3 regions of the Pontibacillus sp. ABV4_188 genome follow, and region 1 is predicted to be linked to each of the others. Evidence: riboswitches for the same ligand, from Rfam matches in the RefSeq annotation. Region 1 holds a riboswitch; each other region holds the start of a gene.

Region 1 (4,897 bases):
TAACGGTCAGGCCGATAACTTTTACTAACTTAGATATTTTCAAGTGACCCATCCTTTCAACTGTTTTTACTACACACAACTTATAAGACACCTTATATTTCCTAATGTATAGGTAATAAATCCTACTCTCTTATTTATCGGTTATTATGTAATGAATTTAACTAAAATAGATGAAAAAGTTTGAAAATTAAATCAAATTTTAAACTAGATATAAAAGCCAGGGAAAATTCCCTGGCTTTTGCTACAATGATGCATGATACAGTTGTCTGGCTGCTTGTGTGCCATTTCGGTGACTGGTGATAGCGGATATGAAAGAGCCGCCGTCTGCTCCTGCTTGTAACACTTCTTTTAGATTGTGCGTGGTAATCCCTCCGATGGCGACGATCGGGAAGTTTGGGGCTGCTTCTCTAATCTTAGTTAAGCCCGCTAATCCTATAGGTGTTTTTGCGTCTCGTTTTGTTGAGGTTTGATAGATTGGACCCACTCCAATGTAATCGATAGAATCAAAGGGTGCGCGTCTGGCTTCTTTTACTGAAGTGGTAGAAAGGCCTATAATCATCCCCTTACATCGATACACAACTTCTTGAATATCTAAGTCATCTTGCCCAACATGAATTCCATCAGCATTTAATTTTAGGGCAAGGTTTACGTCATCGTTAACGATAAACGGGATCTGGTGCTCCTGGCAGATGTGTTGCAGATCTTTGGCCAATTGGATTTTCTGATTACCTTTAAGTGAATCAGCCCCTTTTTCCCGAAACTGAAAGCAAGTGATCCCACCATGAATGGCTTCACGTAAAATGTCTCTTGGGTCTCTTTGACAATCTTGACTTCCCATAATGAAGTAAAGTTTTAATAGAGATTTCATTTCACCTTTCATCTTGCTTCTACTTTCTGACGCTTCAAAACATCTTCAGGTCTGATGTTGTAAAGGGCATCGAGGAAGTGAGGGTGAAGAGTTCCTGGGCCCTGCACATGGGCATTTTCAGCGGCCATTTCACTTGCAATCGTATAGACAGATATTGCCTCTGTGGCTTTCTCAACATTTGATCCTTCAAGAGAAAGAAAAGCCGTAAGAATAGAACTAAATAAGCAGCCTGTCCCTGTAATACTCCCTAAAAGTGGGATACCATTTTGGCAAACTACGGTTTCTTTCTTAGTGGTGATCACATCTGTTTCCCCGGTAAGAACGATTAAGCAGCTGAGGGAGGCGGCTGCTTGTTGGGCAAGCTTCACAACGTTCCCATCTCCTGTTGAGTCTACACCTCTTGATTGCCACTGATCCTCACCAATTAAGGCTGCGATTTCACTAGCATTTCCCCGGATTGCAGTAATCTCTAGTTCATCTAGAAGTCTGTGACACGTTTCGAGACGAAACGAGGTAGCACCAGCTGCAACAGGGTCTAAGACAACAGGGATTCCTTTTTCGTTGGCAGCCTTTCCTGCCAGGAGCATGGCTTCTATATCAGTAGAGGAAAGGGTCCCGATATTTAACAGAACACCACTTGTCATACTGGCCATATCTGAAACTTCGTCTAGAGATTTAGACATGACAGGCGCTGCTCCAATAGCATATAATCCATTTGCGGTAAAATTCATCACAACCTCGTTTGTAAGGTTATGAATAAGTGGCGTCGTTTCTCTTAAGGTTCGTAAGTAAGACATTACACATATTCTCCTTCCTGTTGGTTCTTTTTATAAGCCCAGTGGTTCGTAGGGCCTTGTCCATGTCCGATCTCAAGTGTGTGTTCAATTGCAAGAGAGATGAACTTCTTAGCAACCTTCACGGCTTCTTTTACACTTTTTCCTTTTGCAAGTTCAGCTGTAATCGCAGCTGCATAGGTGCACCCTGTCCCGTGCGTGTGCAATGTATCAAAGCGAGGAGAGGAAAAAGTCTCAAACGTTTCTCCATCGTAAAAAAGGTCTGCCGCTTCTCCATCAAGATGGCCCCCTTTAATCACAACAAAAGAAGAACCAAATTCGTGTACGATGCTTCTAGCAGCTTTGTATCGATCTTCTTCTGACTCCAAACGTTTTCCCGTTAACGCCTCGGCTTCAGGGATATTGGGCGTGACAATCGTTGCAAGAGGGAGTAGCTCATCACGCATCGTTTGGAGTGCTTTTCGATCGACAAGGGCATCGCCGCTTTGGGCAATCATGACTGGATCTACACAAAGAGGCAAGCTAAGGGGGCGGAGGTGGTCCGCTATGGCCTTGATCATTTCCGCATTTGCGATCATACCCGTTTTGACAGCGTGAACGGGCATGTCGCTTGTAACGGATTCAAGCTGTTCTTTTATAAAACTAGCTTCTAGATGGCGAACTCCCGTGACGCCGAGCGTGTTTTGCGCGACAACAGAAGTGATGGCAGACATACCGTATACGTCTAATTCTTGAAAGGTTTTTAGGTCTGCCTGAATACCCGCGCCTCCACTTGGGTCCGTACCAGCAATAGTTAAAGCCCCTTTCACATTACGCATGACGGGTCACCTCCTTGATGGCTGATGTGGGCCATGTTTCTTGTCGGTACGCCATTTCCCAGAATGCCCACTCTAACTGACAGCTTTTTATAAAGGCGTCTTTCATGGCTTTCTTTTCCCGAGGAGAAGCGGTTTCTGCCCATGTGTCTAATTTTGCTCGTAGTTGGTTAGTAGTGGATCTGATTTCATCATTCACATAAAAGGTAATCCACTCATAGAAAGGGTGGTCAGGCGTTGGTTGCACGTGCTCCATTAAATACTCCCCAATTTCAAGATACGTCCATGGACATGGGAGGAGTACAGCCAATATTTGTCCTAGCGTTCCTTCGTGAGCATGGGTCTTCATATGTTTAATATAGTGATCAGCCGTAGGAGGAAGGGGGTATCCTTGCAAATCCTCATACGGAGTATTGATATACGTACATAGATTGTGGTGAGGGTGAATTTCGCTGTGTAGGACAAATTCGATGTTTTCTTTGAAAAAGGTGATATCATCCTTATCGCTGCATTTGGAAATCGCAATTCCATACACATTCATGAACGCATGAAGGTATTCGGCATCTGCTTTTACATAATGAGCTACAGCTTCTTTTGGAAGGTCACCTTCTCCAAGTCCTTTCACGAAAGGATGGTTGAAAATCGCTTGAAAAATTGGTTTTGCATCGTGACGAAGTTGTTCAGTAAATGACATAGTAGTTGCCTCCTGGTTTTGATTTATAGGAAGTGAACCAGGCAGTGAGGAGGGAGGGGGTTGGGGATGGATATAAAAAAACCGCTCCTAGAACTGGAGCGGTTTCGGGATTATAAAGTAATAGATTGAGAGGTCATATGAGAATATACGCCCTCTAATCATTGGTAAAATAAATCCAACCGACTCCACTTCCCTTCGCTGGTACTAACCAGATCAGGTTCAAAGGGACCAAGGATTTCTCCTTATCTCAGCCATCAAATGGGCGCCCCTAGTGGACTTCCTATATTGTACCGATACCTTAACATAGGTTTCCTGGATTTGTCTACGATTAAAAGTGCAGGCGTGGTGCCTAGGACCGTACGGATAAGTCAGCTTTTTGGAAAAGGCGATTAGCCTTTGGAAAAAAGATGACTTATCGCGCTAGGTCCTCCACGCCGGAACTGGATAGGCTCCTCTTGCTACAGGAGTCTCGCAGTTTCACGGACCACCTTTGCGGAAAGGGGGAGAACGGAAACTTGCGATAATGTGGGGGGAGAACCGTAGCAAAACATCGCATTAATCCTAATATTTAGATAGCTGGAATTAGTTGTTAACACTTAAATAAAATAAATTCATAAAAGATTTGCAAAGTTGGAAGGTTGTGTTAGTCTAATAAACAAAGTTTACAAGATTTAAGGATACTACTAGGGGAGCCTGAATGGGCTGAGAGGGGAGCAATGGAGCTTCCTGACTCTTACGAACCTGATCTGGGTCATACCAGCGGAGGGAAGTAGTCAGGCGATACGTCTGTATACTCTACCATTCGAAGTCAGGTCTATTATAGGACCTGGCTTTTTTGTTTCCCCTTATTTAGAAAGGGAGAGGAATGTAATGAACAAAACAAGAATGATCACGACAATGGCGATCTTTGTAGCGATTGGGACGTTAGGGGCGCAAGTGTTATGGTTTCCAGCTGGGATCGCTAAAGCCTATCCTGTACAGCATGTGGTCAATGTTATGGCAGCAGTGACTTTAGGACCGCTACCTGCTGTAGCCATTGCGTTTATGATTGGCATCTTACGTGTTCTTCTAGGGTTAGGGACGCTTTTAGCATTTCCAGGAGGGATGATCGGTGCTTTGTTGGCAGGGGTTCTTTATAAGTTTTCCAAGAGAAAAGGATTGGCTGTTGTGGGGGAAGTGTTGGGAACAGGTGTAATCGGTGCGTTGTTTGCAGTCCCTTATGCGCAATTATTTATGGGTACTTCCGTAGGGGCTCTGGCGTTTTTACCGCCTTTTTTCGTAAGTAGTGTGTCAGGAGCTTTTCTTGGGTGGTTTGTGCTGTCGAGAGTTGGGGAGAGGTTGAGTGTTCGTAGGGTTTGAGGTGTAATGTGTGATGTGAATCGGTTTTTAAGTAAAGCTATGTTGATCTATGACCTTTTATAGTCGATGAGGAGCCAAAAGGTAAGAGAAAGGCTTGGTCAGTGACGTTTTTATTGCCAAAAACCGTAAAAAGGTCATAAAACAACACTATCTACGACCTTTTGAAAGCTAGATACTTCAAAAAGGTGAGAGATAACCTGACTCAGTGACGTTTTATGGTGGGGAGTTTAAGAAAAGGGAAGAGATCAGTACGCGGTGCGCCTAAACCAAAAGAAAAAGCCCAGACCATATTGGACTGGGCTTCTCGTTCACTTGTTTGCATCTAGCTGTTAACCAGGCGCTTCCACTTTTGTTCATCTAGCTGCAG
Region 2 (4,897 bases), 360 kb from region 1:
GCTCTGTTAATTCCTTATGCTATTCCGGGTATAGTGATTGTGTAGGATTGTTGAAGCCCCATTCATTTCTATTAAAGAAAAAGACCAAATCTAACCGATTTGGTCTTTTTCGTAGGTTACTCTATTCCATGTAAAAAGCCATATGGCCTTTTACATCTCCACCGCTTGTCCAGTTGAAGCTGATTTGTATAAAGCCTCAATAATTCTTTGAACAAGGGTTCCTTGATTGGCGTGTAGGTTCATTTTTTTACCAGTGAGAATGGATTCCACAAAGTGATGCACCATTTCTTTATGCGCATTGCCTTTATCCACATAGGGAGCAGTAAAATCAAGAAGCGTTCCGTGCTTCTCCTGATACATATTCAGCGGAAACACATCAGCTCCCCCGTGGTCTCCCATTACTTTAAGGACTCTGTCATCCTTCTCGGCAATGTTTGCAGCAAACGAGGATTCGAATAAAAGAGAGGCGCCGTTTTGGAACGTGATCATGCCACGAGCCATGTCTTCAACTGAAAAATTCTCGTGATCCCACTCGCCCAGGAGCCCAACCCCTGGCCGCTTCCCAATTTTATCGTATGTAACGCCTAGGACCGTCTTCGGCTCAGGGTAGCCCATTAAATAAAGGGCCGCATCAAGCATATGGATGCCATTGTCGATTAAAGTGCCGCCTCCTTGAAGCTCTTTATTCGTGAAAACACCCCAACCTGGAATGCCACGCCTTCTGTTCCATTTGGCTTCAGCTGCGTAAATCTCTCCCATTTCGCCTTCATCTATGAATCGCTTCACCGTCTCTACTTCAGGACGAAAACGAAAGTGGAACCCGTACATAAGATGCTTGCCTGTTTGATTCGCCACTTTTTCCATTCGTTCTGCATCATGCACTGAAATGGCAGGTGGCTTTTCACATAAAACGTGGCACCCCGATTGCATCGAGTCGATTGCTTGCTCGGCATGGAACGCATTCGGTGTGCAGATACTAACGGCGTCTAGCTCCATTTCACGAAGCATATCACGGTAGTCTTCGTATGCATGGGGAATCGAGAATTCTTGCGCGCAGTCTAGAGCCTTATCTTTATTATGGTTCGCCACCGCTACGACTTCTACCCCATCGCCGTAGTTTAGGTAATTTGGGATATGGGCACTTCTGGCAATGCCACCTGCGCCAATAATCCCAACTTTAAGTTTCCCGTTCATGTGAATCCGCCCCTTATCTCTTGTAGTAACCTTGAACCATTTTATCCATCACTCGGTTCGTGCGCAGTGCCGAACGCCCCGTGCTAGGCGACTGTCCTTTTCCTATGAGTTCATCTACAATCGTTTGAATCAGCTGCTGCTGAATCGGACTTGGGCGATCGATATGGAATTCCTCTGTACCAAATTGGTTCATCAATTTCACAGGTGCTTCATCAAATGTTGAGAATACGATTTCCCCTTTTGTCCCAACGATTCGGTTCTGATCCTCGTTCTTATAGGAGGCAAAATTCCAAACGCCTGTCCCCATAACCCCACTTTCAAATTGGAAGCTACCACTTACACTGTCTTCAGCAGGATAGGTGTCTGACTGATTGGCTGCATACCCCTTCACGTCTTCAATGGGTCCTAGCAAATAATCAAAGAGGTCGAGCGTATGAGAGGCCACATCATAAAATAAACCTCCACCACTCACTTCAGGGCGCACTCTCCAAGGCCATTCTCCGTTTTCGTCTTTTTCTAAAAGCCTTTGCGTCTGCTCCATCGTTACAAAACGAACATCGCCAATCGCGCCCTCATCGAGCAGCTCTTTTACTTTGAGAAAACGAGGCAATCGACGGCGGTAATACGCAACATATAAAGGCACACCGTGCTCCTCACAAACGTCAATCATGGCCTGGCACTCTTCCGTATTTAGGGCCATTGGCTTCTCAACGTATACAGGTTTCCCCGCTTTCGCTACCATTTCTGTATACTCCTTATGAGAGCCTGGTGGTGTCGCGATGTACACTGCATCTACCTCTGAATCATTGACAAGGTCCTCCGCTTTGTCATACCACTTTGGCACATTGTGACGCTCCGCGTAATCTTTCGCCAGCTCTCCATTTCGTCTCATTACAGCCACGAGTGAACTATTGGCAGCTAATTGAAATCCCGGCCCACTCTTTACCTCAGTGACATCCCCGCAGCCAATAATGCCCCAGCGAATGATTTTCATATGTATACTCCTCCGATCACGTTTCTTGTTATGTCGTTTATACAAAAAAGAAGCAGCCCTTATTAGTTTGCTGCTTCTTTAATACAGTGTTATTTTAACATACCGACTTTAGGATAAGGATAGCTATCTAGATCGATTATCTCTCTTACCTTTTTACTGTTATATGAAGTGAAAAGATTACAGGAGGGATAAGCGGGACAATGTACCTGTCCCCTTGTCCCACTTGCAATTCTGAAACAACTGTGGCAAAGTCATAATTAGGAAGAGCGTTAATCATAATTTAATAGAAACACGTAACATGTAGGGGAACCAGTGCGACTGGTTGAGACGTCTTGTAGACAGACGGACCCTTAGAACCTGATCTGGTTGAGACCAGCGTAGGAAACATATCTAAACGTTTTTTAATGATATGCACCCTAGGTATGGCACCTGGTGCTTTTTTTATTGAAAAATTTTCTACGATTCTCAAAAAATCCCTTACCGTTTCTTAACGCTCTACTTACAAAAGGGAGGAATCATCTTGAAGAAGCTTATGATTTGGACTTGCCTTATCGTTCTCTTAACTGCTTGCTCGAGCACGAGCGGGGAAAATGGCGATGACGGCGAGTCCCTAAAAGACGTGACGCTTGTCCTTGATTGGACACCAAACACGAACCACACCGGGCTATACGTAGCGAAAGAAAAAGGCTATTTCAAAGAGCAAGGGCTAAACGTGGAAATCATTATGCCAGGTGAAGCCGGGGCTGATCAACTCGTCGCCTCAGAAAAAGCTGACTTTGGCATTAGTGCTCAGGAAGCACTTACGAAGGCGCGCGTGCAGGAAATCCCTGTCGTGTCGATCGCAGCAATTATCCAGCACAATACATCAGGGTTTGCATCCCCTCAAGACAAAAACATAGACTCACCAAAAGATTTCGAAGGAAAAACATACGGCGGCTGGGGGGCGCCTGTTGAGAAAGAAGTCATCTCGTCTCTTATGAAACAAGAAAACGCTGATGCGGAGAAGGTTGAGATTGTGAATATGGGTAACACCGACTTCTTCACAGCCGTTGAGCGAGACGTTGATTTCGCTTGGATCTACTACGGTTGGACAGGCGTTGAAGCTGAACTTCGTGGCAAAGACTTAAATATGATCTACTTAACTGACTACTCGGAGAAACTAGATTACTATACGCCTGTTCTCACAACGAACCAGAAGCATATTGATGAAGACCCTGAGCTCGTTAAAGATTTCACGAAAGCTGTGTCACAAGGCTACCAATATGCGATCGATGAACCAAAGAAATCAGCTGATATTTTAATAGACGCCGTACCAGACCTTGACCCTAAACTCGTCAAAGCCAGTCAGGAGTGGCTGTCCCCGAAATACCAGGACGACGCGGAGCAGTGGGGCATTCAGGAAAAAGCCACTTGGCAAAACTATGCCGATTGGATGTATGAGAACGGTTTGCTCGATCAAGAGCTTAAAGCAAGTGAAGCATTTACAAACGAATTCTTACCAGAGGAGTGATCAGAATGGCCAATTCATTAGTCAGTATTCAAATTATCCCGAAGACCCCAAACGGAGAACCAACGATTCCGATGGTGGACGAAGCGATTTCGATTATTGAAGAGTCAGGAGTGAAATACGAGGTCCATCCCCTTGAAACGACGATGGAAGGAGAACTATCTGAGCTTTTTCATGTGATTGAAAAGATGAATAAGCGCATGGTGGAACTGGGATGTCTAAATGTGATTTCCCAAGTGAAAGTGCTCTATCAACCTAGCGGCGCTTCAATGGAGTCTCTAACGGAGAAGTATTCACAATGAAACAAGTAGTCTTAAGAGGATGGCGGCCCACGTTGGTCATCATCCTTCTCTTTATTTTATGGGAAAGTGCTAGTCGATTGTTCGAAATCCCTGAGTGGCTCATTCCCTCCCCTTCTCAAGTGTGGGAAGAAGGAATAGCGGGATGGTCGGTGTATAACCACCATTTATACTCTACCATTCTCTTAACTGTTACCGGATTCCTCATCGGGTCCTCGGTCGGAATTATTGTTGCGATCTTGCTTCACGTCATTCCCATCTTTCGCAACATGTTCTACCCGCTTATTATTTTCTCGCAAAATATCCCGATTATCGTGCTTGCCCCATTACTCGTGATTTGGTTCGGGTTCGGAATGTTGCCAAAGCTAATCATCATTACTCTCGTCTGCTTCTTCCCAATCGCTGTTTCAACGATGGATGGTTTAAGGCAAACAAGTACCGAATTGCTTCACTATATGAAAATGGCAGGCGCTTCGAAGAAACAGACGTTCTGGAAGCTAGAATGGCCGCACGCGCTTCCTTCTTTATTCTCTGGGTTAAAAATTTCCGCTACATACAGTGTGATGGGAGCTGTTATTTCTGAGTGGTTAGGTGCAAAGGAAGGAATTGGCGTGTACATGACGCTCGCTTCTTCTTCCTTCCGAACAGATCGGGTTTTCGTGGCCATCTTCTTAATTATGCTATTGAGCTTACTGTTCTTTGCTCTTATTACACTCATTGAGAAACGGGTTGTTGCCTGGAAAACGAAAGGAGTCGAGACCGATGGCTGAACTCACGTTACAACATGTATCAAAGTCTTTCGACAATCAGCTCATCTTAAATGATATTCACCTAAACGTCGGAAACGAGGAGTTCGTCTCCGTCCTCGGTCCTTCCGGCAGTGGGAAAAGTACGCTTTTTAAC
Region 3 (4,897 bases), 110 kb from region 1:
GTGGCTATCGCGAACCAGATACCGTGGAAGAATCGTAAAGCTAATAATAAGTAAAAACTAGTTGCTGCTACATAAACGAAGGTAGTCAACATAAATAGTAAAAGACTTATGAGAAGCATTTTTTTCTTTCCGAAGTCTTCTAGTAGTTTTCCAGAAAAAGGCCTCACAAGTATCGCTGATAGTAAAAACAATGTAACAATTAAACCTGCTTGTGCTTCTGTTCCTTGTAAATCATCTGTTACAAAGATTGGTAATGTGGTTAACAAGGCATAAAAGGTTAGGAATAAGAAGAAATTGCTTAAGGAAATAAAAAGGAAGCTTTTCGTCCATATCGGTGATTTTGTTTGTGTCATAATAAGTCCTCCTGTGGTGTTTTGTTACATGATGGAATCTCGATTATAAACACCAAGGAACATCATAGGCTTATCAAGGATCTTTGTAAAGGCATATGCTTCCTAAAGAGTTCCGTATAAGAAAGACTCGAAATTGAGAGAATGCTTCCGTTTGCTCAGATTGCGGGTAAGGCGGTTCGGGAAATCGCTCGCTTTCCGCGGCGAGCTGGGAAGCCTCCTCGTTCGCTACGCTCTCTGTGGGGTCTCCCCAAGGCTCCTAGTGCCGCAGGAGTCTCGCAATTCCCCGAACCACCTTTGCCATATATAGTAGAACGGAAGCATGCTACATAAGAGGGGGATATTGGATCACCGCCATACTCGAGCTGAGGGGACGTTATACTTAATCTGGTAAGGGGTGTCTGGGGAACGAGGAGACTCCTGCGGGAGAAAGAGGTCGACGAGATCCCGCAGGGTGGTTTTCCCGAGGAAGCTCGACAGCTCGCCCGCGGAAAGCGAGTCGTTCCCCAGACACCCCAAGCTCTCAACAAAATAACGACCCTATTTACACTAACATGTCTATGCTTCATATCTTCAACAATCTGCCCTATACTTGAAAATATAACAATATTAAACCTTAAAGCCAAAAAAATTCCCCGGAAGGATCCGGGGAACGAAGGGGAAAGTTCATTTATTGTGCTACTGCAAAAGTAGTAGTAGCTGCGTTCATTGCTTCTTGTACGTTAATGAACCCATTACCGTAGTAGAAAGCATCGCCTAGAAGCGTTGTCGCGCTATTTAATAAGCTACGCACATCTTGAGACGAGACTAACCAGCTAAAATGAGTGCTGTAGTACTTAATTATATTGTAATACAAGGGTCTGTAAACTTCTTTGGGACATTGATGTGGGGTAGATGGAGCAAAAGGAAGGAAATAAAAGTGTATTCTCGAAAATTAGGTAAAAAGAAACAGCGATATGAGCTAATAAAGGAGATTTTTCGCAAGTAGAAGAGATAGAGAAGGATAGAATGGATGTTTGGATGAGGGTTTTGAGAAAACTTTATAAGTAAAGTATGAAACCCCACTTGTTAGTATACCACATAAATATGAAATAAATATGAAAATATTGGATGAAAATAGAAGAATCTTTATATTGATGACTTGAGTCCACTAATTTCTTCACCTATAATAGGAGTAACGAAAAAAGCATAAGAAAGAAGACCACAAGGGGAGCCTGAAGGCTGAGATTGAACGCTTTGTTCTGACCCTTTGAACCTGTTAGTTAGTACTAGCGTAGGGATGTGGCTTTAGTGATGGCGCAATGCAAATGGACTTTTATCTTAAAGCTCTCCCTTGCATTGCTTTTTTTGTATGTACATATTTATCTTTAAGGAGGAGAGTAAAGATGAAACGTAATTCAATCCTGTTTTTGGTGGAGATTGCCATGTTTGCTGCATTAGGTGCTGTTCTAAGTTTACCATTTTTAACGATTCCATTATGGGTGCAAGGTGGATCTATCGCTTTTGCTATGGTGCCGATTTTCTTTATGGCTTACCGTTGGGGGTTAAAAGGAGGTTTAACTACAGGTCTGTTAGTGGGTATATTTAACTCATTAATTAACCCGTTCATCGTTCATCCTGTGCAGTATGTAATGGACTATCCACTTGCATATACAGTGGTCGGAGTAGCCGGGATCTTCGCAAAACCAGCTCTAAAAGCTGTCCGTGAAGGGCATGCAAAATCATTTACGTTTTATATTATTTTAGGGACGCTAGTTGGTAGTAGCCTTCGGTTCATGAGTCACTTTATAGGCGGGATTGTATTTTTCTCTTCATTTGCACCTGAGGGCACACCTGTTTGGATATATTCGTTAACGTATAACATCGGGTATATGCTCCCATCTTTCATTATTAGCGCTGTAATATTGAATATTATCTTATACAAACAGCCAAAGTTACTCCATTTTGGAGGATCCGAATCTATTAAATCCGCCTAACTCTATAACAATATTTATTAGTTGCGTGTCGCAGGGAAATTTACTCTGCGGCACGTTTTTGTTTGAATATAGAGTTTGAGAGCAGCTTGATTGAGGAAGTACTAGCCTTAAAAGGCCTTTATTTACGAGTTAAATATATAGAAGGTCTAAGAGAGATTCATCCCTTTGGAAATAGGTGGAATTATATATAAAAAAGCTTTTTAAATAATTAATAGAATAAGGTTGATAATTCCATAAATAGGGTAAAGGTGTATGTGGAATATATCTTAAAGGGGGAAATAACAAATGAGTCAAAATCAAACATTAACGGCGCAAACATTTCTCTCTAAACTTCTTACTCAGTATGCAACACTACATGAAAAAGCAATAGGTGATCGTGCCGAAGAATATATTAAACAACTAGGGATTCGAGCAGGAGAATGGATGGAGGGACAATATGTAGATGCTAAATCTACACGGTCTGTTGATCAATATGTCAATGTAATCCTTGCCATTAAGAATGATATTGGAGGTCACTTTGAGATAGAAGAAGTGACACCTGAACGAATTGTTGTTAAAGGAAATCAATGTCCATTTGGAGATATGGTGAAAGATGCGCCTCATTTGTGTCAGATGACTTCTAGTGTAATAGGGGGGATTGCTTCTAGGCACTTTGGGTACTCAAAAGTCAAACTTGATAAACGAATTGCTGTTGGTGACGACCATTGTCGCGTTGTGGTTCATTTGAATGAGAACGAAGAGCAGGGTGGGGAAGAATACTCGAATTTGCCCGTCACTCCTGAGAATGGAGATCCGTTCCAGTGGGAAGAAGATACCATTAAGATGTTGGGTGAAGAGTTACGTAAGAGCGACGAGATGATCGCTAGCCTCGTTTCAGAAATAGAAGACCTTCGTTCCCAGATTCATATGCAAGATAATAAGAACAGAAGAGACTTCCGCTAAGGAAGTCTCTTTTTTTTTAATCTTTAAGCATATTTGTAATGGATTCGTAACATAAGTCTTTATACATCTTATGCAGACTATGGTCCCCGCTCATCACCCATTGAATAATGCAGCCATCAATTAGGCTTCGAATCGCTTTAGGTCCTTTTTCAGTGTCTACATTTAAAAACTTTCCTTCACTTTTCCCTTTAGAAATAATAGATTGTCCAATAGAAAAACAATTGTTGTAAAAACGTTGATTGATTTCTTGAAAACGGGGGATTTTAGGAACGTAAGAAAGGAAGTCCAGATATACTTTGTAAAATCGATCATTCTCCCTCGGCCCAACGAATACAGCGTTCACATAGGCGGCTAACATTTCATCTGCAGTATGAGCGTGTTGCACTGCATTTGCTTCTTTTTGATAAATCTTGTTGGTTAGCCATTCTAATAGATGAGCGAAGACATCTTCTTTATTTTTGAAGTAATAATTGGTCACGCCTTTACTGACGCTTGCATAATTCGAGATGTCTTGAAGTGTAACCGAGCTATACCCTTTATCTGCTATTGCTTCAAAAGTTGCCTGAAGCAGTTGTTCTTTTCGTTGTTGCTCTCTTTTTTTCATGTCAGCCTCCGAATTATCTATAGTACCATCATTGTATAAAAATTATACCGTTGGGACAAATTAATTGACATATTTATTTTGACCAGTCAGAATAAAAAGTGAATCGAAAATAAAGACTAACCTATAAAGAGGAGGAATTAGATTATGACATTCCGCGCTTTATTAGCTACAAAAGAACAAGATCAAGTTACAACGAACGTAGTAGAACGACAAGAATCAGAGCTTCCAGAAGGTGATGTGACCATACAGGTAGCCTATTCAAGTGTAAACTATAAAGATGGACTAGCAACAAATCCTAAAGCCAAAGTCGTGCAAGATTATCCAATCATTCCTGGAATTGACCTTGCTGGTACAGTTACATCCTCAAATGATGATCGTTATCAAGAAGGGGATGAGGTTATTGTAACAAGTTATGGACTTGGTGTTTCACATGATGGTGGGTTTAGTGAATACGCACGTGTTCCGGCTGAGTGGGTTGTTCCATTACCGGAGGGATTATCCCTTCGCGAAGCTATGACATTCGGTACAGCCGGTTTCACTGCAGCTTTATCTGTTCACCGTTTAGAACAGAATGGCTTAACACCGGAAGATGGACCTGTACTTGTTAGTGGAGCAACAGGTGGCGTAGGTAGTATGGCTGTTGCCATGCTTTCTAAGAAAGGGTATCACGTTGTTGCCTCTACAGGTAAAGAGTCTGAACATGACTATTTACGTTCAATCGGCGCTACAGAGATTATCTCCCGTGAAGAGGTAACACCTGAGAAAGTACGCCCTCTCCAATCACAAAAATGGGCAGCCGCTGTTGATCCTGTTGGAGGTAAACCATTAGCAAGTGTCTTAGCTTCTATTCAATATGGTGGTTCTGTTGCAGTAAGTGGATTAACCGCAGGTGTAGAGGTGCCGACAACGGTAATGCCATTCATACTTCGAGGTGTTGATCTATTAGGAATTGACTCTGTCTATTGCCCAATGGATATGCGTAAACAAGTATGGGATCGACTTGCTACTGACTTAAAGCCAGATCA

The links. Region 1 has a riboswitch for thiamine pyrophosphate ahead of tenA (thiaminase II). Riboswitches for the same ligand answer to the same signal wherever they lie in the genome.
Region 2: linked by a shared signal. The riboswitch ahead of ACYX4O_RS05375 (ABC transporter substrate-binding protein) and the one ahead of tenA (thiaminase II) in region 1 are both predicted to bind thiamine pyrophosphate.
Region 3: linked by a shared signal. The riboswitch ahead of thiT (energy-coupled thiamine transporter ThiT) and the one ahead of tenA (thiaminase II) in region 1 are both predicted to bind thiamine pyrophosphate.

Annotation. Positions count from the first base shown of each region.
Region 1 is NZ_CM149975.1:1,421,945-1,426,841, forward strand. It holds gene ACYX4O_RS07160 (methyl-accepting chemotaxis protein) at 1-43, opposite strand, end outside; gene thiE (thiamine phosphate synthase) at 242-880, opposite strand; gene thiM (hydroxyethylthiazole kinase) at 877-1,665, opposite strand; gene thiD (bifunctional hydroxymethylpyrimidine kinase/phosphomethylpyrimidine kinase) at 1,665-2,480, opposite strand; gene tenA (thiaminase II) at 2,473-3,171, opposite strand; TPP riboswitch at 3,345-3,451, opposite strand; TPP riboswitch at 3,847-3,956, shown strand; gene thiW (energy coupling factor transporter S component ThiW) at 4,042-4,530, shown strand.
Region 2 is NZ_CM149975.1:1,062,488-1,067,384, reverse strand. It holds gene ACYX4O_RS05385 (Gfo/Idh/MocA family protein) at 151-1,194, opposite strand; gene ACYX4O_RS05380 (Gfo/Idh/MocA family protein) at 1,208-2,188, opposite strand; TPP riboswitch at 2,481-2,589, shown strand; gene ACYX4O_RS05375 (ABC transporter substrate-binding protein) at 2,709-3,698, shown strand; gene ACYX4O_RS05370 (thiamine-binding protein) at 3,704-3,997, shown strand; gene ACYX4O_RS05365 (ABC transporter permease) at 3,994-4,764, shown strand; gene ACYX4O_RS05360 (ABC transporter ATP-binding protein) at 4,757-4,897, shown strand, end outside.
Region 3 is NZ_CM149975.1:1,529,349-1,534,245, forward strand. It holds gene ACYX4O_RS07745 (MFS transporter) at 1-353, opposite strand, end outside; gene ACYX4O_RS07750 (hypothetical protein) at 1,021-1,206, opposite strand; TPP riboswitch at 1,547-1,647, shown strand; gene thiT (energy-coupled thiamine transporter ThiT) at 1,736-2,326, shown strand; gene ACYX4O_RS07760 (methanogen output domain 1-containing protein) at 2,612-3,268, shown strand; gene ACYX4O_RS07765 (TetR/AcrR family transcriptional regulator) at 3,285-3,872, opposite strand; gene ACYX4O_RS07770 (NADPH:quinone oxidoreductase family protein) at 4,014-4,897, shown strand, end outside.